3 regions of the Dyella sp. BiH032 genome follow, and region 1 is predicted to be linked to each of the others. Evidence: riboswitches for the same ligand, from Rfam matches in the RefSeq annotation. Region 1 holds a riboswitch; each other region holds the start of a gene.
What was found. Region 1 has a riboswitch for cobalamin ahead of RKE25_RS21960 (ribonucleoside-diphosphate reductase subunit alpha). Riboswitches for the same ligand answer to the same signal wherever they lie in the genome.
Positions count from the first base shown of each region.

Region 2: another riboswitch for cobalamin. It lies ahead of btuB (TonB-dependent vitamin B12 receptor); the one in region 1 lies ahead of RKE25_RS21960 (ribonucleoside-diphosphate reductase subunit alpha).
Region 3: another riboswitch for cobalamin. It lies ahead of RKE25_RS01430 (TonB-dependent receptor); the one in region 1 lies ahead of RKE25_RS21960 (ribonucleoside-diphosphate reductase subunit alpha).

Region 1 is NZ_CP134867.1:4,975,977-4,983,878, forward strand. It holds gene zapE (cell division protein ZapE) at 1-24, shown strand, start outside; gene RKE25_RS21950 (glycoside hydrolase family 25 protein) at 111-713, shown strand; gene RKE25_RS21955 (peptidase C13) at 786-1,166, shown strand; cobalamin riboswitch at 1,385-1,609, shown strand; gene RKE25_RS21960 (ribonucleoside-diphosphate reductase subunit alpha) at 1,868-4,273, shown strand; gene RKE25_RS21965 (hypothetical protein) at 4,288-4,515, shown strand; gene RKE25_RS21970 (ribonucleotide-diphosphate reductase subunit beta) at 4,547-5,551, shown strand; gene RKE25_RS21975 (DUF2076 family protein) at 5,754-6,413, opposite strand; gene RKE25_RS21980 (prohibitin family protein) at 6,599-7,480, opposite strand; gene RKE25_RS21985 (hypothetical protein) at 7,487-7,684, opposite strand.
Region 2 is NZ_CP134867.1:4,265,366-4,273,267, reverse strand. It holds gene clpB (ATP-dependent chaperone ClpB) at 1-922, shown strand, start outside; gene RKE25_RS18825 (phospholipase C, phosphocholine-specific) at 1,611-3,623, opposite strand; cobalamin riboswitch at 3,799-4,018, shown strand; gene btuB (TonB-dependent vitamin B12 receptor) at 4,178-5,995, shown strand; gene RKE25_RS18815 (hypothetical protein) at 6,022-6,597, shown strand; gene cobO (cob(I)yrinic acid a,c-diamide adenosyltransferase) at 6,594-7,211, shown strand; gene RKE25_RS18805 (cobyrinate a,c-diamide synthase) at 7,208-7,902, shown strand, end outside.
Region 3 is NZ_CP134867.1:344,234-352,135, forward strand. It holds gene RKE25_RS01430 (TonB-dependent receptor) at 1-1,335, opposite strand, end outside; cobalamin riboswitch at 1,464-1,686, opposite strand; gene RKE25_RS01435 (hypothetical protein) at 1,847-2,308, shown strand; gene RKE25_RS01440 (TonB-dependent receptor) at 2,930-5,959, shown strand; gene RKE25_RS01445 (TonB-dependent receptor) at 6,364-7,902, shown strand, end outside.

The DNA of each region.
Region 1 (7,902 bases):
GCCGCCGAGCACCGGGCGGACTGACACCCCGCGAAATCGCGACCACGACACGCTCCGGCCCGTTTCCCGGACGTACCATCCCCCCGCGCCAGCCACCGTGCGGGGGCTCCATGACCGACAACATCATCGATGTTTCCCACTGGAACGAACCGGTGGATGTCCGCAAGGTCGCCGCGGCCGGCATCGTGGCGGTGATCGCCAAGGCCACCCAGGGCACCGCCTATGCCGACCCGGCCTACGCTTCGTTCCGCCGAAAGGTGGCCGCGCAGGGGCTCCTATGGGGCTCCTACCATTTCGGCACCGGCGACGACGTGGCGGCCCAGGTCGGCCATTACCTCGACGTTGCCTCGCCCGGCGATGACGACCTGGCCTGCCTGGATTTCGAACCCGATCCGCATGGCGCCAGCATGACCTTGAGCCAGGCGCGCGATTTCGCCGGCATCTTCCGCCAACGCACCGGCCGCTACCCCGTGCTGTACGGCGGCTACTGGCTGAAACAGCAACTGGGCACCCATGCCGATGCCCTGCTCGCGCAATGCCCGCTCTGGCTGGCGCAATACGGGCCCGCCGCCGTGCTGCCGCCAGGCTGGACGGCTTACACGCTGTGGCAGTTCACCGACCGCGCCCAGGGCATCCCGGGTGTGCGCAAGGTGGATCGCGACCGCTTCACCGGCAGCGACGCGGTGCTGCGGCGGCGCTGGCCGTTCGGCTAGGCGGTCAGCGCGCCTCCCTGGCCGCCGCGCAGCTGGTAACGTGGCCGCTTCTTCCGCGCCGGATCACGCCACATGTCCACCCTGCTCGCCCTGGCCCTGCTCTCCGCCCCCGGCGCGCCGGGGGACGATTTCTCGTCGCGCGTCACGCAGGCCAAGCTGGCCGAAGCCGCGAGCACCGGCCCGGACTACCAGAAGCAGTTGTGGAACCTCATCGGCGACCGCACCACCGACGCGCTCAAGGGCTGCATTTCCTCGCTGCCCCGACCGGACAAGTCGCCCTTCACGCTGGTGGCCGACGTCGCACCGAACGGCAGCCTGGGCCGCGTCGAGGTACGCCCGACCACGGACGTGGCGACCTGCCTGCTGAGCCGCTTCGCCACCTGGACATTGCCCAAGCCGCCGGCCGATCCGGCGCCTTATCCGATCGAAGTCGATTTCTCGATCACGCCGTAGCCGGGTTTCACGACGTCGCCCGGCGCCTCCCGCACACCGGAACCTGCTGCCCGGATTTCATCCAGGAAGCGCCGGCGAAACCCGTAGATCGGAGAATGGCCCAAAGATTTTTCTTCAGGCCGGCCAGCCCGCGCCCGGCCTCGCGCCAAGCCACTTATCCACCGCGATATGCACCGACATATGCACAAGTGGTTGGGTTGACCCGCCAGACCTACCCCGATATGTTGTGCCCCGTCGGTGCCTCTCTCAGACCCACGGTCGGATTGGCTTAATAGGGAATCCGGTGCAAATCCGGAACTGCCCCGCAGCGGTAAGCAGAAACGAAAGTCCCCATCGCACTGGCCCTGACGGGCTGGGAAGCGGGGGCGAGTAGGCCGGATCGGTCGTCTACGAGCGATCCATGTCTGCAAGTCCGAAGACCTGCCGGCACATCGCGACCTGAGCGTCGCGGTGAGTGATGGCGGCTTCCGCGGGGAGGCGCGTCGTGGCGCGGGGCCTTCGCCCCGCCGCACGGCCGTCCGCGCTGGAAACGCCTTCGCCTCAGCCCTGCGCGCGGGAGCAGGTCGTTGAAGCCCTTGGCCTGGAGCGATGCCGCCATGCAACCCATCGATACCGACTCGCGCGAGCGCACCGGCGACCGCGCGCACGCATCCGCTTTCCCCGCCGCCGACGCGGCCGCCACCATCCACGAGCCCGCGGCCATGGAAGCCGTCGCGGAAACCCCGTTTGCCCTGACCCCGCCGCACAACCCCGGCCAGATGCGTGTGACCAAGCGCAACGGCGGCCAGGAGGTGGTGGACGTCAACAAGATCGTCCGCGCGGTCACCCGCAGCGGCGAAGGCCTGCATGCGGTCGATCCGCTGCGCGTGGCCCTGAAGACCATCGGCGGCCTCTACGACGGCGCCACCACGCGCGAACTGGACGAGCTCTCCATCCGCACCGCGGCCGCGCTCACCGCCGAAGAGCCCGAATACGGCCAGCTCGCCGCGCGCCTGCTCGGCGCCTATATCGATAAGGAAGTGAGCGGCCAGGAAATCCAGAGCTTTTCGCAGTCGATCGCGCGCGGCGCGGAGCTGGGCATCCTCAACGACCGCCTGCGCGATTTCGTCGCCGCCAACGCGCGCAAGCTCAACGACGCGATCGACCCGCTCGCCACGCGCCGCTTTGAGTACTTCGGCCTGCGCACCGTGTACGACCGCTACCTGTTGCGCCATCCGCAGCTGCGCAAGGTGATCGAGACGCCGCAATACTTCTTCATGCGCATCGCCTGCGCGCTGGGCGGCAACGAGATCGGCGAGACGCTGGAGCTGTACCGCCTGCTGTCCTCGCTGGAATACATCGCCAGCTCGCCGACGCTGTTCAACGCCGGCACCGCGCACGAGCAGCTCAGTTCCTGCTTCCTGCTGGACTCGCCGACCGATTCGCTGGAGTCGATCTACGAGAAGTACGGCGACGTGGCCAAGCTCAGCAAGTTCGCCGGCGGCATCGGCCTGGCTTACTCGCGCGTGCGTTCGCGCGGTTCGCTGATCAAGGGCACCAATGGCCACTCCAACGGCCTGGTGCCGTGGCTGAAGACACTCGACGCCTCCGTCGCCGCGGTGAACCAGGGCGGCAAGCGCAAGGGCGCGGCCTGCGTGTACCTGGAGCCGTGGCATGCGGACATCGAGGAATTCCTCGAACTGCGCGACAACACCGGCGACGAAGCGCGCCGCACCCACAACCTCAACCTCGCCAACTGGATCCCCGACGAGTTCATGCGACGGGTGGAGAGCGACGGCGACTGGTCGCTGTTCGATCCGAAGATCGTCCCGCACTTCGTCGACAGCTGGGGCGAGACCTTCGAGCGCTCCTACCGCGAAGCGGAAGCCGCGGGCCTGGCGACGAAGAAGGTCAAGGCACGTGAACTCTACGCACGCATGCTGCGCACCCTGGCCCAGACCGGCAACGGCTGGATGACCTTCAAGGACCGCAGCAACGCCACCAGCAACCAGACGGCCAAGGCCGAGAACGTCATCCATCTGTCCAACCTGTGCACCGAGATCCTGGAGGTCACCAACGCCGGCGAGACGGCGGTGTGCAACCTCGGCTCGGTGAACCTGGCGCGCCACGTGGTGGACGGCACCTTCGACTTCGACAAGCTGGCCGCCACCGTGCGTACCGCGGTGCGTCAGCTGGACCGCGTGATCGATCTGAACTTCTATCCGATCGATACCGCACGCACCGCCAACATGAAATGGCGCCCGGTCGGCCTGGGCGTGATGGGCCTGCAGGACGTGTTCTTCAAGCTGCGCCTGCCGTTCGATTCGGCCGAAGCGCTGGCGCTGTCCACGCGCATCGCCGAGGAGATCTATTTCCACGCGCTGAGCATGTCCAACGAGCTGGCCAGCCAGCACGGCGCGCACCCGGGCTTCGACGAGAGCCGCGCGGCGAACGGCGAACTGCAGTTCGATTACTGGCCGCAGGCCAAGCCGCACGACGAAACGCGCTGGGCGAACCTGCGCGCGAGCGTCAAGGAGCATGGCCTGCGCAACTCCCTGCTCATCGCCATCGCGCCCACCGCGACCATCGCTTCGATCGCCGGCTGCTACGAGTGCATCGAGCCGCAGGTGAGCAACCTGTTCAAGCGCGAGACGCTGTCCGGCGACTTCCTGGTGGTGAACCGCTATCTGGTCGACGAGCTGAAGACGCTGGGCCTGTGGACGCCGGAGATCCGCGACGCGATCAAGCTGGCCGAAGGCTCGATCCAGGGCATTGCGGCGATCCCCGAGCGGCTGCGCCAGATCTACCGCACCGTGTGGGAGCTGCCGCAAAAAGCGCTGATCGACCTGGCCGCCGCGCGCGGGGCGTATATCGACCAGAGCCAGTCGCTGAACCTGTTCATGGAGAACCCGAACATCGGCCAGTTGAGCTCCATGTACATGTACGCGTGGAAGTCGGGCATCAAGACGACCTACTACCTGCGCTCGCGTCCGGCCACCAGGATCGCCAAGACCACGGTGTCCTCCGCGCCGGCCGCCAGGGCCGCGCCGCAGGCGGAACAGGAAGAGGCGACCGCGGCGGTGTTCTGCTCGCTGGAAAACCCCGAGTACTGCGAGGCCTGCCAATAAGGAAAGCGCATCCGATGAAGCCCTACCGGAACCGCAGCGGGAAATCCGGGGTCGCCGCCTACGAAAACGGCGAGGGCTTCATCCGGGTGCGCTTCGTCCACGACGGCACCTACGAATACACCGACACCCGGCCCGGTCGGATGCACGTGAGGAACATGCAGAAGCTCGCCGAAGCCGGGATCGGCCTGTCCACCTACATCAGCCGCTTCGTGCGCGAACGCTACGCGCGCAAGCTCGATTGAGCGCCGCCGGCGCCCGCCCCAAGGAACGCCCATGTCGCACATCCTCGATCCCGGTTTCGAACTCACCCTGCGCCCGATGCGCTACCCCGAGTTCTACGAGATGTACCGCAACGCCATCAAGAACACCTGGACGGTGGAAGAGGTGGACTTCTCGCTGGACGTGACCGACCTGAAGTCCAAGATGACGGATGCCGACCGCCACTTGATCCATCGCCTGGTGGCGTTCTTCGCCACCGGCGACACCATCGTGGCGAACAACCTGGTGCTGAACCTCTATCAGCACATCAACGCGCCCGAGGCGCGCATGTACCTCTCGCGCCAGCTGTTCGAGGAAGCGCTGCACGTGCAGTTCTACCTCACCCTGCTGGACACTTACATTCCCGACCCGGCCGAGCGCCACAAGGCATTCGCGGCGATCGAGAACATTCCCTCGATTCGCCAGAAAGGTGAGTTCTGCTTCAAGTGGATCGATTCGGTGCAGAACCTGCACCGCCTCGAGACGCGCGAGCAGCGCCGGCAGTTCCTGCTCAACCTGATCTGCTTCGCCGCCTGCATCGAGGGGCTGTTCTTCTTCGCCGCGTTTGCTTACGTCTACTTCCTGCGCTCGCGCGGCCTGCTGCATGGCCTGGCCTCAGGCACCAACTGGGTGTTCCGCGACGAATCGGGCCACATGGCCTTCGCCTTCGACGTGGTGCGCACGGTACGCGCGGAGGAACCGGACCTGTTCGACGACACGATGCGCACGCAGGTAGAGGAAATGCTGGAGGAAGCCATCGCCTGCGAAACGCAGTTCGCCGAGGACGTGCTTTCCGGCGGCGTGGCCGGACTTTCGGTGAAGGACATGCGCCAGTACCTGGAGTACTGCGCGGACCAGCGCCTCGCGCAGCTGGATCTTCCGAAGAAGTACGGCTCGAAGAATCCGTTCGACTTCATGGACCTGCAGGACGTGCAAGAGGTAACGAACTTCTTCGAGCGCCGCGTCTCGGCCTACCAGGTGGGCGTCGAAGGCGAAGTCGCGTTCGACATGGCGTTCTGAACTCCACGCAGCCCTTGCCAGCTCTCCCCTCCGGGGAGAGGGCTGGGTCGAGGGACCACCCGAAGCGAACCATCGAATCTCGCGACAACTGCAGCGCTTTTTTACCTCGCTCCGCAGAAGCCTCCCTGCGGGCACTCGCCCCTCATCCGCCTCTCCGGGGCACCTTCTCCCCCGAAGGGGAGAAGGATTTGGCGATTACGCCTTACACCCAGCTGTTGTCGCTGTCGTCGTCGAAGCCGACGTCGCCGATGTCGCTCAGATCGCTGTTGAAGTCGTTGTTGTCCGCGAACGTGTGGTCGTTCTGCGAGGCGTTGTTGCCGTCATCGTAAAAATTGTTCTGCGTGATGTTCTCCACCACGGTCTCCTGGCCATTGCCGCCGAAGAAGCCGCCGCCGTGGTGCCCGCCCAGCAGGCTTTCGATGCCGTTGAACAGGAACATGCCGCCAGCGACACCCGCCGCGGTGGTCGCGGCGCTGGCGAGGAAGCTCGGCGCGGCGGCGGCAGGTTGGGGTGCGGGGGCGCCGCCGCCGAACAGGCGCTCGCGCCAGCCCGGCGCGGCCTGCTGCTGCGGCATCGGGGGTGGCGCGGACGGCTGCGGCTGTCCCCAGGCACCGCCCTGGCCGCCGAGGAAGCTGCCGCCCTGCCCGCCCAGTTGGGCCTGGAGTTGCGCGATCTGCGCCTTGGCGTTGTCCAGCGCCTGCTGCTGCAAAAGGCTGCGCTGTACCAGCAGGTAGAGCGCGTCGGGATGGCCGGCCAGGCGCTGCTGGATCAGCGCATCGGCCTGTGCGTCCTTGCTCACGCCGCGCACGGCGGCCAGGCGCTGCAGGAAATCGTCGAGGAGTTGCTGTTCCTGGGGAGTCATGTAAAGCGACCTCGTAGCTGGGGTTGCCGCGGCCGACCACTAAGATCGCGCGCGTGAGAAAGAAGTATGCGTGCACCGGATGACATCAAGCCCACCGTGCCAACCGTTGGGTGACGAGCGTTCAGCTCGGCAAGAAATTGCGTCCATGGCAGTGAAGCGGCGGGGTTCGCGCCCCGCCGCCATCTTCACTTCGACGCTTCGTGCGCCTGCAGGTTCACGAACGGCAGCGCGCCGCCGCCGTTGTACGTGGGCAGGTGGCCATCCCATTTCTCGATCGCCGACATCTGCACCACGTTGGGGTTCTGGCGCAGCGCATCGCCCTTGAGCGCGATGGCCTTGGCCTCGGCTTCGGCGATCGTGATGGCAGCCTGTGCCTTGCCTTGTGCCTCCGCTTCCAATTTCTGAGCCTCAGCCTGAGCCTGCGCGACTTCGTTCTGGCGCTGCTCGGCCATCTGGGTTGCCTGGATCTTCGCGTTGATGGACTGCACCACATTGTCGGGCAGGCGCAGCTCGCCGACCCAGTAGATCTTCTCGACCACGATGCCCACCGGAGCGACCTCGGCGGCCACGTCCTGTTGCACGGCTTCGATCAGGCGCGCCTTGCCCTTGCCGTACACCGATTCGATGTCCAGCCCGGCGGCCTCCTTCACCAGCGCATCGCGCACCATGTTGCGCAGGTAGATATCGGTGATCTCGTCGATGCCCTTGCGGTACTTCTGGAAGATCAACGCCACCTTGGTGGGATCGATGTGATACGTGATGCCCACGTCGGCATTGACGGTCAGGCCCTGCGCCGTCTGAAAGCTCAGCGACTCGTCGACCGGCCTTCCCTCGCTGGCGGAACGGGTGAAGGTGTAGGTCTGCGTGAACGTGGGGAACGTGTACATCTCATAACCCCAGCCCACCCAATAGCGGCCCGGCGGCATTTCCTGCAGCGAACCCTTGCCGTCGCCGTAGAGCTGGAACTTCACGCCCACGTGGCCGGCGGGCACCTTGTCGCAGGCGGCCAGCAGCAGCGCGCACAGCGCGACGGCCATCATCGTGAGACGTTTCATCGTGTGATTCATGGATAGTCATTCCTTGTGACGAAGAGAGCGGCGGAGCAACCGATAGCTCCAGGCCGCCAACAGGCCCAACACGATCAGGCCGACGATCACGGCGAGCGTGTCCGTGGCGGAGATCAGCTGCGGGCCGACGAAACCGACATACAGCAGCAGGCAGAGCGCGAGCAGCCAGGGACTGGCCAACGCTCGCGCGAACAACGCTTTCATGGCGATGACTCCTTGCAAGGTCATGGCGGACGCGAAGCGATCCTTGCATCGCCGCTCCGCCGCACCGAGGCACGGGCACAAGCAGCGATGCGCCGATGGCTTCGGCGGCTCAGAGGATGGCTGGCGGTCTCAGGTCCGAAGGACGGAGAAGGCGGTGCGCGGAACCGCGCGACGGGAAAGGGAAGCCAGGCGACGTGCGTCGAAAGTCTTCATATGCG
Region 2 (7,902 bases), 710 kb from region 1:
CGAGAAGCTGCTGCACATGGAAGATGCGCTGCACAAGCGCGTGGTGGGCCAGGACGAGGCGGTGCGCGCCGTGTCCGATGCGATCCGCCGCGCGCGTGCCGGCCTGTCCGACCCGAACCGCCCATACGGTTCGTTCCTGTTCCTGGGTCCCACCGGCGTGGGCAAGACGGAGCTTTGCAAGGCACTGGCCGAATTCCTGTTCGACACGCAGGACGCCATGGTGCGCATCGACATGAGCGAGTTCATGGAGAAGCACTCCGTGAGCCGTCTGATCGGCGCACCTCCGGGCTACGTCGGCTATGAGGAAGGCGGTTACCTCACCGAGGCGGTGCGCCGCCGTCCGTACAGCGTGATCCTGCTGGACGAGGTAGAGAAGGCCCATCCGGACGTGTTCAACATCCTGCTGCAGGTGCTGGACGACGGGCGCCTGACCGATGGCCAGGGCCGCACGGTGGATTTCCGCAACACCGTGATCGTGATGACCTCCAACCTCGGCTCGCAGCTGATCCAGGAGCTGGACGGCGATGGCGGCGACGAGGGCTATACCAAGATGAAGGCGGCGGTGCTGGGCGTGGTGCAGGCGCACTTCCGTCCCGAGTTCATCAACCGCCTCGACGAGCTGGTGGTGTTCCGGCCGCTGGAGAAGAAGCAGATCCGCGCAATCGCGCGTATCCAGCTCGCCTATCTGGAGAAGCGCCTGGCGGAACGCCAGCTTTCGCTGAACATCGGCGAGCAGGCGCTCGACCTGCTGGGCAATGTGGGCTTCGATCCGGTGTATGGCGCGCGCCCTTTGAAGCGCGCGGTGCAGCAGCAGCTGGAGAATCCGCTGGCGAAGGAGATTTTGGAGGGGCGCTTCGCGCCAGGGGATGTGATCGAGGTGGATGCCCAGGGTGGGCATCTGGTGTTTCGCAAGAAACACTGAGCTTGTCGTTTGTGGATGGAGGAGGCGCCTTTGGGGGCGCCTCTTTTTTTGCGTGGGGGTGGGGCGTTTGGGTGCGTGGCGTGGCGTGTGGCAATAGGCGCGATGCTGCGTAGGTTGGGGTGAGCTTGCGAACCCTCAACGTCGGGCGCTGACGATCACCTCGCCCTCCCATTCTCGTCATTCCGGCGCAAGCCGGGAACCGGTGAGAGGTGATCGCCAGTCTGGTCTCGCCCCTCCGGGGCGAGGGTTTCGCTCTCCTGCCGGAGAGCGAGTTACTTCTTCTTGCTTGCCCAAGAAGAAGTAACCAAGAAGAAGGGCACCCTGCGCGGCGCCCTCCGCAGCCTTCGCTGCTGCGGGTGCGTTGAGGGCTGGCCGGGCTTTTCGACAGGGCATCCCTGCCCTGATCAAAAAGGCGGGGACGTCCTGTCCCCGCCCGCCTTCGGCGGCCTGATCGTCCAGCCCTCACCGCCGCGAAGGGAACCCGGGAGATCAAGAGCGGTACGGAGCGTCGCTTCGCTCGCTCTTGTTTTTGTTCTTGCTTGCCGCGGTACTGCACTTCTCTTTCTCCCCTCCGGGGAGAAGGCGGGATGAGGGGCGGGTGCTTGCCAAAACGCAACTATTGCCGAATCCAGACTCCCTCGAGTACAGCGAGCTCGAAACGGCATGCGTGAAGGTCGCCGAAGCCACCCTACCTAGGCTCACTCCAACTCGCCTGCCCATCTTCCACATGCCCGGCGAGCCTGCGCCAGAAGCCTGGCAATTCCGCCACGGTCGCGCTGAGGTCATACCAATGGGCGTGTCCATCCAGCGCCCACGTATCGGCGACGCTCGCGCCTGCCGCCAAGGCATAGATCCGCACGTCGCCGTCGAGATAGCCGTTCTTCACGGTGACGGTGCAGCTCGCACCGCCATGGTTGCTCAGGGTGAGTCGCAGCCTTCCGCCGGATGGCTCGTAGGTGGCGGCGATCTCCGGTGCCGGGCCCATGCCGGTGGCTACGCTGCCGCGCCACTGCCGCAGGAAACCGTTCGGGCCGTGCGCTTCCAGGTCGTAGACGCCTTGCGTGTAGCGTGCAGCGCTCCAGTAATCGGACAGCTGTTTGCCTGCTTCTACGGTGTAGCGCCAAGGGCCATCGTCGCGATTGGCCGCGTAGACCTGGAACACCGCGCCAGTGGCGCCATCGTTGCGGAAATCGATCCAGAACCGGCCTGCGGTGGCATCGATGCGACCTTCCGCGCGCAGTACGTAGGGCAGGGCGCGTGCGGGGCGTGTGCCTGATTCCTGCGCGGGCATGGCCTGCATGGCGGGAATCGACGGGGCCGGCAGGCTCTTGCACTGCAGGTCTGCTTCGGCGGTGTAGCCGCTGGTGGAAGGCAGGGTTGGCCAGGCGGTGTTTGCGCTGGCAAAGTCGAAGGCGCTGAGCAGGTCGCCGCAGACGGCGCGGCGCCACGCGCTGATGTTGGGCTCGCGCACGCCGAAGCGGCGTTCCAGGAAGCGCAGCACCGAGGTGTGGTCGAACACTTCCGAGCACACCCAGCCGCCGCGCGTCCACGGCGACACGATCAGCAGCGGCACGCGGAAGCCCAGGCCGATCGGCAGCCCGTTCGCGATCTCGCCCGCGACGCTCACCGTGGACAGGCCGTCGGCGGCGGATGCCGGAGGCGTGGGTGGTGGCACGTGATCGAAGAAGCCGCCGTTCTCGTCGTAGTTGAGGATGAATACCGTCTTCGCCCATACGGCGGGGTTCGCCGCCAGCGCCGCCAGCAGGCGCGCGCTGAGATCTTCGCCGTAGGCCGGCTTGTAGCTGGCGTGCTCGGAAAGATAGTCGGCCGCGACAATCCACGACACCTGCGGCAAGGCATCCGCGGCCACGTCCTGCGCGAAGGCGGCGACCAGGTCCGGCACGGTGGCCATGCCCTTGTCGTGCAGTGGCGTGCCCTGCTTGGCCTGCTTGAAGGTCTTGAACCAGGCCAGCGCGTTGTCGTCGAAGTTGTTGCTCTCCTGGTAGACCTTCCAGCTCACGCCGGCCTGTTCCAGGCGCTCGGCATAGGTGGTCCAGGCGAAGCCGGCGGCCGGCTCGGTGTTGTCGAGTACCGCGGATTGCCCTGCGGACAGGCCATTGCTGCCGGTCATCGCGTGCAGGCGATTGGGGTTGGTCTGGGTCAGCGTGGAGGCGAAGTAGTGGTCGCAGATGGTGAACGCATCGGCGAGCTGGTAATAGAACGGCAGGTCGGCGCGCTCGAAGTGCCCCATGCCCAACCCCGCCGCGCGGGCCGTGTTCCAGGCATCGAACTTGCCCTTGTTGAAGATCGCCGTGTCCACCGGGTAGTTCATCGCAGGCGCATTGGCGCAGATGGCGCTGGTGGTGGCCGTGTCCATGCGGAACGGCAGCAGGTAACCGTCGGCGTTGCCCGCATAGGGCTGGTGCCACACGTCGCGCGCGCCGCCGGGTAGCGGTGCCGGTACGCGGTCGCCGAAGCCGCGCACGCCGCGCAGGCTGCCGTAGTAGTGATCGAACGAGCGGTTCTCCTGCATGAAGATCACCACGTGCTTCACGTCGGTGAGGTCGCCGGATCCGCCCGGCGCGGGCGCCGCCAGGGCTTGGCGCAAGGGCTCCGGCAGCAGGGAGAGGGCGGCCAGGCCGCCCGCCGACGCGGTGGCCATCTGCAGGAAACGGCGCCGCCGGGTATCGATGTCGCTCATGGTGAGTTCGCTCGGTCCGCCTGTCGCAGGCGGCCGTAGCTAAGCGGGGCGATGTTGCAAGCGCTTGCCAGGCATGCGTCAGCAAGACGACAACGGCCGGATCGGCGAACAGGCGCATGGCTCGCGACGGTCCGCCACGGCAGTCCGGACTAGGCGAACGGCGTGAACAAGCCCTACTATCGCCCTCGCCTGAGGTGACCGCCGGCTTGGCCGGTGGTTGAAACGGGAATCCGGTGCGCCGTCTTTACGGCTATGCCGGAGCTGCCCCCGCAACGGTAGGCGAGCACAAGCGCGGCCAATGCCACTGTGCAGACATGCACGGGAAGGCGCCGCGCCGGAAGGTCCCCGACCTTCGCTCGCGAGCCCGGAGACCGGCCTCGAGGCGAACCGGACATGCGGTGGGCGTGCTCCTGGCGAGCCGCATCCGTGCGTCCGTCAGCGCTCCTTCCGCCTGTCCCGATCCCCAGCGATCCGCGCGGGCAGGCGCGGTCTAGGAGCCACCAGTGTCATTGCGTTTCCCCTTGTCGCGCAGGCCCGCGTTTGCGGTTGCGTCCCTGTTTGCCTTCTCTTCCCTTGCTGGTCCTTCCCTTGCCTTGGCCGACGAGCCGGCGAGCGATCTCGGCGGCGTCGTGGTCACCGCCACCCGCACCGAGCAGTCGCAGGCCGGCACGCTGGCGGCCGTCACCGTGATCGACCGCAGCGAGATCGAGCGTCTGCAGCCGCAGTCCGTCGCGGATCTGCTACAGGGCACGCCTGGCCTGTCGCTGGCCAACAACGGCGGCCCCGGCAAGGCGACGTCGCTGTTCCTGCGCGGCACCGAGGCCGACCACGTGCTCGTGCTGGTCGACGGCGTGAAGATCGGCTCGGCCACGCTCGGCCAGCCGTCCATCCAGAACATCCCGGTGGATCAGGTCGAGCGCATCGAGATCGTGCGCGGGCCTTTCTCCAGCCTCTACGGTTCCGAAGCACTCGGCGGTGTGATCCAGATCTTCACCCGGCGTCCGCGTGGAGCCTTCGAGCCCAGCCTCAGCCTGGGCTACGGCAGCAACGCGAGTTTCCGTGGCGCGGCCGGACTAGGCGGCAAGGTGGGCGATGGCTGGTATGCGGTCGAGGCCACTCACGAGAACACCGACGGCATCAACGCCTGCCGCGGCAAGCCTTCGCCGCGCGGGGCGGGGTGCTTCGTCGACGAACCGGACCGCGACGGTTTTCGCGACAGCTCCGTATCGCTCAAGGGCGGTTATCGCTTCAACGAGGAGTGGGACGCCGATGCGCACTGGCTGCGCAGCTGGGGCTACAACGAGTACGACGGCTCCAGCAGCAACCAGTCCGACGTGGTGCAGCAGGTGGCCGGTGCGCGCGTGCGCTGGCGGCCGAATCGCACGGTCACGCTGGCCCTGAGCGCCGGGCAGAGCGCGGACCTTAGCGACGACTATTGGAACGGCGCCTATGCCGGCACCTTCGACACGCACCGCGATCTCGGTTCGCTGCAAGGCGACCTCGCCCTCGGCGGCGGCTTGTGGAGCCTGGGCTACGATTGGCAGCGCGATCGAGTAGACGGAAGCACGGACTACGCGCACGACCGCCGCCTCAACCGCGGCGTGTTCGCGCAATGGCAGCAGACCTTCGGCACGCAGTCGCTGCAGGCCTCCGCGCGTCGCGACGACAACCAGCAGTTCGGCGGCAAGGCCACCGGCAGCCTGCTGTGGGGCTGGGACTTCGCCAGCACGCTGCGCCTCACCGCCAGCGCGGGCTCGGCCTACAAGGCGCCCACCTTCAACGAGCTCTACTACCCGGGCTATGGCAGTCCGACGCTGCGCCCGGAGAGTTCGCGCAACTACGAGCTCGGCCTGCGCGGGACTCCGGCGTGGGGCCTGTGGTCGTTGAACGCCTTCGAGAACCGCATCCGCGACCTGATCGCCTACGACGCCTCTGTCGGCTTGCCCGGCAATGTGGAGCGCGCGCGCATCCGCGGCGCGGAAGCGGTGGCATCGACCACGTTGGCCGGATGGGCGCTGCGCGGCACTGCCACTTGGCTGGATCCGCGCAACGAGAGCGCGGCCAACCGCGACAAGCTGCTGCCCCGGCGCGCCGGACGCAGTGCGCGCGTCGATGCCGACCGCAGCTTCGGTGCCTTCAGCGTGGGTGCCAGTCTCTATGCTGCCGCAAGACGCTATGACGACCTTGCCAACACGCGGCGGCTGGGCGGTTACGCCTTGGCCGATCTGCGCCTGGCCTACGCGCTCGACCGTGTATGGCAGGTGCAGCTGAGCGTGCGCAATGCGCTCGACAAGCACTACGAGACCGTCGCCTTCTACAACCAGCCAGGTCGCACGGCCATGCTCAGTGTGAGCTACCGGCCCGCGCCGTGACACCCATTCGCCAGGAGGATCGCCGCATGAACGCCATGCCATCACGCTTCCACTTTCCGTTCGCCGCCGCCATGGCCGCCTTGATGATCGCCACGCGCTTCCACCATTTCGGCACGGCGTTGCATCTCCCGGATGCGTCGATGGCGCTGTTCTTCCTGGGTGGTCTGTGGCTGCGCCGGCACCTCGCCTTCGTCGTGTTCATGGCGCTGGCGGTGGGGCTGGACTGGATCTCGGTCTCGTATGCGGGCGTGAGCAACTTCTGCGTGACGCCCGCCTATGCCTTCTTGCTGCCGGCCTATGCCGTGCTGTGGTACGCCGGGCGGGCGTGGTCCGCGCGGATGTCGGCCACGCCCGCTGCGCTTGCCGGCGCCTTCGCGGTCGCGCTGGCGGCCGCGTCGGTGTCGTTCGCCATTTCCAACGGTTCGTTCTATTGGCTGGGCGGTCGTTATGCGCATCCGAACCTCAGCGAGTATCTGGCGCGCCTGTGGCAATGGGGTCCGCTGTTCGTGCGCACGACGTTCGCCTACGTCGCAGTCGCGCTGGCCGGCTACGCCGTGCTGGCGAGGCTGACGCGCACGCAGGACGAAGGGGCGCGGGCATGAGCGGACCGGAACAAACACCCGAGGATGCACGCCACCGCGAACGCATGCAGCGGAAGAAGGCGCTGGTCGACCGCAAGGTCGCCCGCGCCACGATCGACCGCGGCGTGCTGGTGGTGAACACCGGCAACGGCAAGGGCAAGAGCTCCTCCGGCTTCGGCATGCTGGCGCGCTCGCTGGGGCATGGCTATCGCTGCGGCGTGGTGCAATTCATCAAAGGCAGTTTCTCGACCGGCGAGGAGGCCTTCTTCCGCCGCTTTCCCGACATGCTGGACTATCACGTGATGGGCGAAGGCTTCACCTGGGAAACGCAGGACAAGGCGCGCGACATCTCGGCGGCGCAGGCGGCGTGGAACGTGGCGGCGCGCATGCTCGCCGACGAGCGCTATCGTTTCGTGCTGCTGGACGAACTCAACATCGCCCTGGTCAAGCAATACGTGACTTTGGAACAGGTCCTGCCGGCGCTGGCCGCGCGACCGGCGGACCAGCACGTGGTGGTGACCGGCCGCGGCGCGCCCGATGCACTGGTGGCGATGGCCGACACGGTGACCGAGATGCGCGTGGTCAAGCACGCGTTCGAGGCGGGCATCCGCGCACAGAAGGGGATCGAACTGTGAGCGGCGTGCGCCACGTGCCCGCGCTGCTGGTGTCCGCGCCGGCCTCCGGTCAGGGCAAGACCTCGTTCACTGCCGCGCTGGCGCGCGCGCATGCGCGGCGCGGCCGGCGCGTGCGGGTGTTCAAGACCGGCCCGGATTTTCTCGACCCGATGGTGCTGGCCCGCGCCAGCGGCGCAGCGGTGTATCAGCTCGATCTCTGGATGACCGGCGAGGACGATGCGCGCGCCCGCTTGTACGACGCCGCGGGCGAAGCCGATCTGATTCTGGTCGAGGGCGTGATGGGCCTGTTCGACGGCGGCACGTCCAGTGCGGACCTCGCGCAGCGTTTCGGCCTGCCGGTGCTGGCGGTGATCGATGGTTCGGCGATGGCACAGACCTTCGGTGCCGTCGCGACCGGATTGGCCCGCTACCGCGATGGACTGCGCGTGCACGGCGTGGCCGCCAACCGCATCGGCGGCAGCTATCACGCGCAGTTGCTTGCAGGCAGCCTGCCGGCCGATCTGCATTGGTTTGGTGCCTTGCCCCGCGATCCGGCGCTGGCCTTGCCGGAGCGGCATCTGGGGCTGGTGGCCGCGGGCGAGCTGGCCGAGCTGGACGGGCGCCTGGACGCCTTGGCCGACGCGCTCGAGGCGCACGCGGAGCTCGCGCTGCCTCCAGCGGTGGCCTTCGCCGAGGCCACCGGGCTTGAGGT
Region 3 (7,902 bases), 360 kb from region 1:
TTTCTCCGGCTTGAGGTCCGGGTTGGCGGTGGCGAAGCCGAATACCGGCGGGAAATACAGATCGTTGAACGTCGGCGCATGGAACGCGGTGCCATACGAGGCGGTGAGCTTCACACCGTTGTCGAAGCCGTAACCATAGGCTGCCGCGCCGGTGTTGTGATTGCCAAACTGCTGGTTGTGATCGTGGCGTGCGGAGAGCTGCAGTTCGTGCGGACCGAACTGGCCCTGGTAGAGCGCGAACACGCCGGTGTTGTCGCGCTTGGTGCGCACGTAGCCGGTGTCGCTGTCCACGTGCTCCTGCTGGTAATCCACGCCGGCACTGAGCAGCTGGCCGGGGGCGAGCGTCACCTCGTTCTGCCAGGAAGCCTGGTTGCGGCGCGAATAGAGGTTGCCTTCGCGCAGCATGTCCGCGCCCAGGTCCGCTCGATTCAGGTAGTTGTCGGCGCGGTCGAGGTTCTGGCCGGCGCTCAGGCTCATCTTCCACGCCTCCAGCACGGCGAAGCGCAGATTCACGCCGGCGACCTGCTGCGAGCGACGGGTGTAGTTCTGGAAATCGCCGTCGTACTCGATGTCGCCCTTGCTCTTGAGCAGGCTGGCCGACAGTTCGGTGCCGTTATCCCAGCGATAACCGCCGCTGAGAGCGCCGTTGTAAGTGCGGTAGCCGTCGTCATCGGGCTCGTTCGTGAAGCAGCCGCCCACGCCGGCCGCCGCCGCGCGGCAGGCATTGATGCCGCGCGTGTACTGGCCGCCTACGCTGGCGTTGAACCAGGCATGGCGCGATCCGCCGGAAAGGCCGAACTGTCCATCCGCCAGGCGATGGCTGCCCACGCCCAGGGTCACGGACGGCGTGAGGCTTTCGCCGGGCTGGCCGTGGCGGGTGAAGATCTGGATGACACCGCCGATCGCGTCGGAGCCGTACAGGCTGGAACGCGGCCCGCGCACGATCTCGATACGATCGATCTGTTCCACTGGCAGCTGCTCGAATGCCGGAATGCCCGCACCCACGGTGCCGATGCGCACGCCATCGACCAGTACCAGCGTGTGCGAGGAATTCGTTCCACGCATGAACAGCGACGTCTGCTGGCCCAGGCCGCCGGCATTGCCGAAAGCCACGCCCGGCAGGCCCGACAGCAAGTCCTGCACGGATTGCGGCTGCAGGCGTTCGATGTCGGCGCGCGTGATCACGGTGACCGGCGCAAGCGTCTCGTCGATGGGCGTGGCAGTGCGCGTGGCGGTGACCACCACGGTGGGCAGTTGGCCCGCGTCGTTCTGGTCGGCGGCGTGGGCCGCGGCCATGCAGGACAGCAGGGACATGGCCAGCAGGTGCTTCTTCATGGATCGCTTTTCCCCGGCCGCGCCACTCGCACGGCCCTAGAGTTCATAAGCCCGGCAAGACAGGGAGGAAAAGGAACGACGGCAGGCGAACGGGCGCCGACACGTGGTCCGGCTTCGCCCTCCGCGAGCCACCAGGTAGATATTCGGGCCGGTCTCCGGGCTGGCGAGTGCGCGTGGACCGCGCGATCCCCGGTGGCCTTCCCATGCCCGAAGGCACAGTGGCGCGTCACCGCGGTTGGAACGCTCGCTTACCGTTGCGGGGGCAGCGCCGGCCTTGCCTGAAGGCGCACCGGCTTCCCGTTTCATCCCTTGGCCTGACGGCGGTGGGACACCCGAACGAACGCAACTTTAACGTGGAGGGCTTTGCACTGGCAATGCGGAACGCTGCGCGGCGCGTTGATTCACGCTCGAACGGTGCGGTCTTTATGCAGTGCTGTGTAATTCCAGCGAGTCGCGCGAGGCACTTCGGGATGCCCGAGAAATGCGATGTTCGAGCGCGGGGGCATAGCTGATGGCCATCCCGGTGGAAAGTCGTGTTGCCATCGATCCTGGCCGCTTCGACATGATGGGGTTTAACGATCGCGATTTGCCGCGCGCTTACCATCCCATGGTCCGGATATACGTATCCGGGCGCGGTACTGAGTTGCCACATTCATCACAAGGAGTGTTTGCCATGAGATACCTCGCCGTTTCAGCCTCCATATGTTTCTCCGTATTGGCCAGTGCATTTTCTGGTCAGGCGTCCGCCGAGTACGACTGCAACGCCTGCATGCGGAATTATTTGAGCTGCCTTAGCCAGGGCCCGGGCAATCCGGCGCAGCAGGCTATCTGCGATCATGAATACGCGGGTTGTCTGGCCCAATGCGATGGCCTCGGCGCAGCCCAGCCGAAGAAACCTTTCAAGCATGAAGACGGCTATCAGCTGAATCGCGGCGTGGCCCAGACCATGAGCTGGGTTGATCACGGGACCTGATACATCTGTCCAGGCCATCCTCGCCGATCGAAGGCGAGGATGGTTCATCTAGACATCCCTGCCATCGCGTATGCAAAAGCAGCGGGCTTGGATGGGACATCGTCTGATCGCGAACGAAGGGTGCGGCGACATGCGGCAGCCGCTCGACATCGGCCCAAGACCGCTCGCTAGTTATCGAAAGGGTTGCGCAGTGACGCCCTGGATCGATGACCGCTCCCATGCAGAAGGGCTTCATCAAGACAGCTCGTGGCGGCTACGCCACGGTAAAGAATGAAGGCGGTCGAGCGCCGAGCATTGTTCACGGGACGGTTGAAAACGCAGGAAATAACGACATAAACAGACGTTCAGACGTCCGCTCGTAAGGTTCGTTACAGTTATTCGACAGCTTCGCGCAAGCTCCTGTTTTGCTGCCTAAGCTACTGTTTCCACAGACGATATCTGTCCGTCTTCACGTCGTAAAAAATCTGTTGACGACGCATCGGCGCGCGCTTAAGTTCGGCCGCGAATCGCTGAAACTTGCGGTAAGAGTACGGGCTTGGGGAAGCCTTCCGCGTTCTTGCGATTCGATCTTCGGCGCGCGATGCGCCTGTCGGCCTGAAGGCCTTTTTGGGGAGAACACAGATGATCAAGTTCCAGCACGCTGGTCGCGCGCCGCTGTGGCGTCGGACTGCCATCGCCGCTGCGTTGAGCATGAGCCTTGCCGGGGTGGCGATGGCTCAGTCGAACGCGTCGGGCACTATCTTCGGCCGCGCTGACGAGGCCGGTGCCACCGTCCACATCGAGAACGTCGATACGGGCCTGACCCGCGACATCGCGTTGGATTCGAGCGGCCGCTATCGCGCTGCTTCGCTGCCGGTCGGCCGCTATCGGGTGAGCCTGCAGAAGAACGGCCAGACCATCAACACGCGCGACAACGTGCAGGTGGTGGTCAGCACCGGTACCGAAATTTCTTTCAACGCAGCCACCGCGGCGACCGGCGCCAAGAATCTCGAAGGCATCCAGGTCGTGGCCAATGCGCTGCCGGCGATCGACGTGTCCTCGGTCGACTCGCGTACCGTACTGACCTCCGAGCAGCTGCAGAAGCTGCCGATCCTCAATAACGTCAATGCGGCCGCGCTGCTGGCGCCCGGCACCACCGGCGGCGACAGCCGCTACGGCAACGCCATCTCGATGGGCGGCTCCTCCGCCGCCGAGAACCAGTACTACATCAATGGTTTCCCGGTCACCAACCCGCTCACCGGCCTGGGCTTCACCAGCCTGCCGTTCGACGCGATCGACCAGGAACAGGTGTTCACCGGCGGCTACGGCGCCGAGTACGGTCGTTCCACCGGCGGCGTGGTGAACATCATCACCAAGCGCGGCACCAACACCTGGAAGGCCGGCGCTGAAGTGCTGTGGAGCCCGGCCAAGCTGGCCGCCACCCAGCGTTACATCTACTACCCCGTCGGCAGCCACCGCGTCACCGACGGCAAGGTGCTGTTCCGTCCGAACGACAAGCTGACCCAGACCCAGGTCGGCGCGTACGTCGGCGGTCCGCTGATCAAGGACAAGCTGTTCTTCTACGGCACCGGCGAGTTCATCAAGAACACCGGCCGCGTGCAGTACGGCACCAACAACGGCACCACCGGCGCCAGCACCAAGACCAAGGACGACAGCAACAAGATCACGCGTTGGATGGCCAAGGTGGACTGGAACATCACCGACAACCACATCCTGGAATTCACCGGCATTGGTGAAGATTCCATCCAGGACACGGTGATCTACAACTACAACTACAACACTGGCCTGCAGGGCACGCTCAGGGGCACGGAACACCAGAAGAACACCGGTGTAGCCAACTCCACGCCGGGCGGCCAGCTCTATGTGGGCAAGTACACTGGCTACATCACCGACAGCCTGACGATCAACGCGCTGTATGGCCGCAGCACCGCGGACCATGTCGATAGCGTGGCCGGCGCTTCCGGTGGCGTGTGCCCGAACATTACGGACAACCGCAGCAACCCCAGCCGCATCAGCTGCGCGCCGGTCGGCGGCAACCTGCTGGTGCCGGGCGCGAACGACAAGACCCACGCCTGGCGCTTCGATGTGGAATATCACCTCGGCTCGCACACGCTGCGCGGCGGTCTGGACAACCAGACACTGGAGTCCTTCTCCGGCCGTGCCACGCAGGGCGGCGCGTTGTGGACCTACTTCGATGCAACCGACGACTTCTCCACCGTGCCGGGCATGAACATCCCGCCGGGCGCGACCGAAGTCGCCCAGCGCACCATCTTCAGCGCCGCGGGCAAGGTGAAGGTGGAGCAGCAAGCGCAGTACATCGAAGACCACTGGCAGATCAATGATCGCTGGCTTGCCTACCTCGGCCTGCGTAACGAGCAGTTCAAGAACTTCAACACCGACGGCGTGGTGTTCCTGAAGCAGCGCCACCAGCTCGCTCCGCGCCTGGGTCTGACCTGGGACGTCAATGGCGATTCCAGCTTCAAGATCTACGCCAACGCTGGCCGCTACCACCTGGCCGTGCCCTCGAACGTGGCCATTCGCGGCGCCGGCCCGCAGCGCTTCGAGAATCAGTACTTCGTCTACACCGGCGTGGATCCGGTGACGAATGCGCCGATCAACCCGACGCCCATCAGCTCCGTGTTCTTCGCCAACGGCGCCAACGGCCAGGCGCCGAATCCGGTGACACTGGCCAAGAAGGGCATCAGCGCGTACTACCAGGACGAATACATCCTGGGCTTCGACAAGGAGATCGCGCCGAACTACACGGTGGGCGCCAAGGCGATCTACCGCAATCTGAAGAGCATCATCGACGACTTCTGCGATGCCCGCCCGTTCCTCGCGCATGAAGCCGCCGCCGGCACGCCGATCACCAATCCGGCCTTCACCGAGTGGGAGACCAACGGCGCGCCCTGCTTGCTGTTCAATCCGGGTCGCGGCGCGACGTTCACCATCGATCACGACGGTCTGGGCACGCTCAAGAACGTGACGCTTTCGAAGGAAGAGCTCGGCTATCCGGATCTGAAGCGCAAGTACCTCGCGTTGAACCTCTACCTCGAGCACCAGTTCGATCAGAAGTGGTACGGCAAGGTCGAGTACGTGTGGTCGCACAACTTTGGCAATTCCGAAGGCCTGCTCCTGTCTGACATCGGCCAGCAGGATCCGTCCGTGACCCAGGCCTGGGACTTCCCGGAACTGATGATCGGCTCCAGCGGCAACCTGCCGAACGATCGCCGCCACCAGTTGAAGGCCTACGGCTTCTACCAGATCACGCCGGAATGGCTGATTGGCAGCAGCCTGCTGGTCGCCTCGGGCCGCCCGAAGAACTGCCTGGGCATCCCGCCGACGGACCCCTATCAGTACGGCTCGTCGTACTTCTACTGCAAAGGCCAGGTCGCGCCACGCGGCAGCCAGGGCAATATGCCGTGGACTTACACGCTGAACCTGAGCAGCGAATGGCGGCCGGCCTGGGCCGACCACAAGCTGGCCTTCTCGATGGACATCTTCAACGTGTTCAACCAGCAGAAGGCACAGAACCGCGTGGAGACCTATCAGCTGGGCAGCGGCGCGGTCAGCGGTACCTACGGGCGCATCCTGAGCTACAGCGCGCCACGCACGGTCCGTCTGGGCGCCCGCTACGACTTCTCGCTGTAAACAAGAAACCAGCGCCGGGGCCGACCCGGCGCGATCTCCCCTATGGCCGCCGGAAGCACTCCGGCGGCATTTTTTTGCGCAAAGCTTGCGCCAAGGTGTCGTTAAGCTTGCATTCACGCTTTTTCTCGCCGGGGGAATCTGCGCATACCACTGAAAATCAACGAATTGCGCGCCCAGGGACCAAAAGCTTCGGCATAGGAAAAAGTCTTAACTTTTTGTTGACTCTCGTTCCGACCCGCCTCTAAGGTCGGCATGCGACCCGTGAGAAGTTGCGAAGTCTGCCGGACGAGGGGTCGTCCCGCGACTTTCGCAGACCCGCTTTCTAAGAGTCTGCCGCGATTTCCCACGCCGCTTTGGGGCGACGTTTTCGCCCGTCCTTTTTGGATTTCTCGGGGAGATCAGCAATGCAGACGTTCCGTCATCCACGCTATGCGGTCGCGTGCCGCCGTACCGCGCTCGCCGCCGCCCTGGCCATGGGCCTCGCCGGCACGGCCATGGCGCAGTCCAATGCATCGGGCGTGATCTTCGGCCGCACCGCCGAAGCCGGTAGCAGCATCCACATCGAAAACCTCGACACCGGCTTTGCGCGAGACATCGCGGTGGACGCCGATGGCCGCTACCGCGCCGGCTCGCTGCCGGTCGGCCGCTACAAGGTGACCTTGCAGAAGGACGGCAAGACGCTGGAAAGCCGCGACAACGTACAAGTTGCGCTGGGCTCGGGTGTGGACGTTTCATTCGCCGGCGCCGTGGCCTCTTCCGCGGGCAACGCGCAGACGCTGGAAGGCATCCAGGTCGTCGGCAACGCACTACCGGCGATCGATGTGTCCTCCGTCGACTCGCGCACCGTGCTCACCTCCGAGCAGCTGCAGAAGCTGCCGTTGGCGCGCAATGTCACCGCGGCGGCGCTGCTGGCGCCTGGCGTGGTGTCCGGCGACTCGCGCTACGGCAATGTGGCCTCCTTCGGCGGCGCGTCGGCTTCGGAAAACCAGTACTACATCAACGGCTATGCGGTGACGAACGCGCTTACCGGCCTGGGCTTCACCAGCTTGCCGTATGACGCCATCGACCAGCAGCAGATCTACACCGGCGGCTATGGCGCCGAATACGGCCGCTCCACCGGCGGCGTGATCAACGTGGTCACCAAGCGTGGCGGCAATACCTGGAAGGGTGGCGTGGGCATGTACGTCATCCCGCAGTACTTCCGCGATTCGCCGCGCAGCATCTATCGCACCAATGGCACGCTGTACCAGTACAACGGTGACAGCAAGTTCTCGTCCGTGCAGTACACCGGCTACGTGAGCGGTCCGCTGATCAAGGACAAGCTGTTCCTCTACGCTGCGGGCGACTTCACCAGTTCCAGCGGCCACAACGTGTTGCCGGTCACCACGCCGCAGCGCACGAACGAGGACAGCAAGGCCACCAAGTGGCTGGCCAAGATCGACTGGAACATCACCGACAACCACCTGCTCGAACTGACCGGCCTATCGGACAAGAACAACACGACCAAGCAGGTCTACGCGTACGACTACAACACGTTCCAGGCCACGCGCTACCTGGGTTCGGACAAGACGAAGAACTTCGACTCCGGCCCGGGTTCGCAGCCGGGCGGCGACGTGTACATCGGCAAGTACACCGGCTACATCACCGACAACCTGACGGTGAACGCGCTGTACGGCCGCAGCAAGACCGAGCACGTGCGCGATCTGTCGTATGCATCCAATCCGAACTGCCCGTGGGTGCTGGACAACCGTAACGCGCCGCCCAGCACGATCATCGGCTGCGGTCTCGTCAACGGTACCGTGCTCGGCAAGGGCGCGCAGGACAAGACGCACGGCTGGCGTCTGGACGTGGAGTACCGCCTGGGTTCGCACGATCTGCGCGCGGGCGTGGACAACCAGACGCTCGAGTCCTTCGCCGGTAACGTCTACGAAGGCGGTTATCGC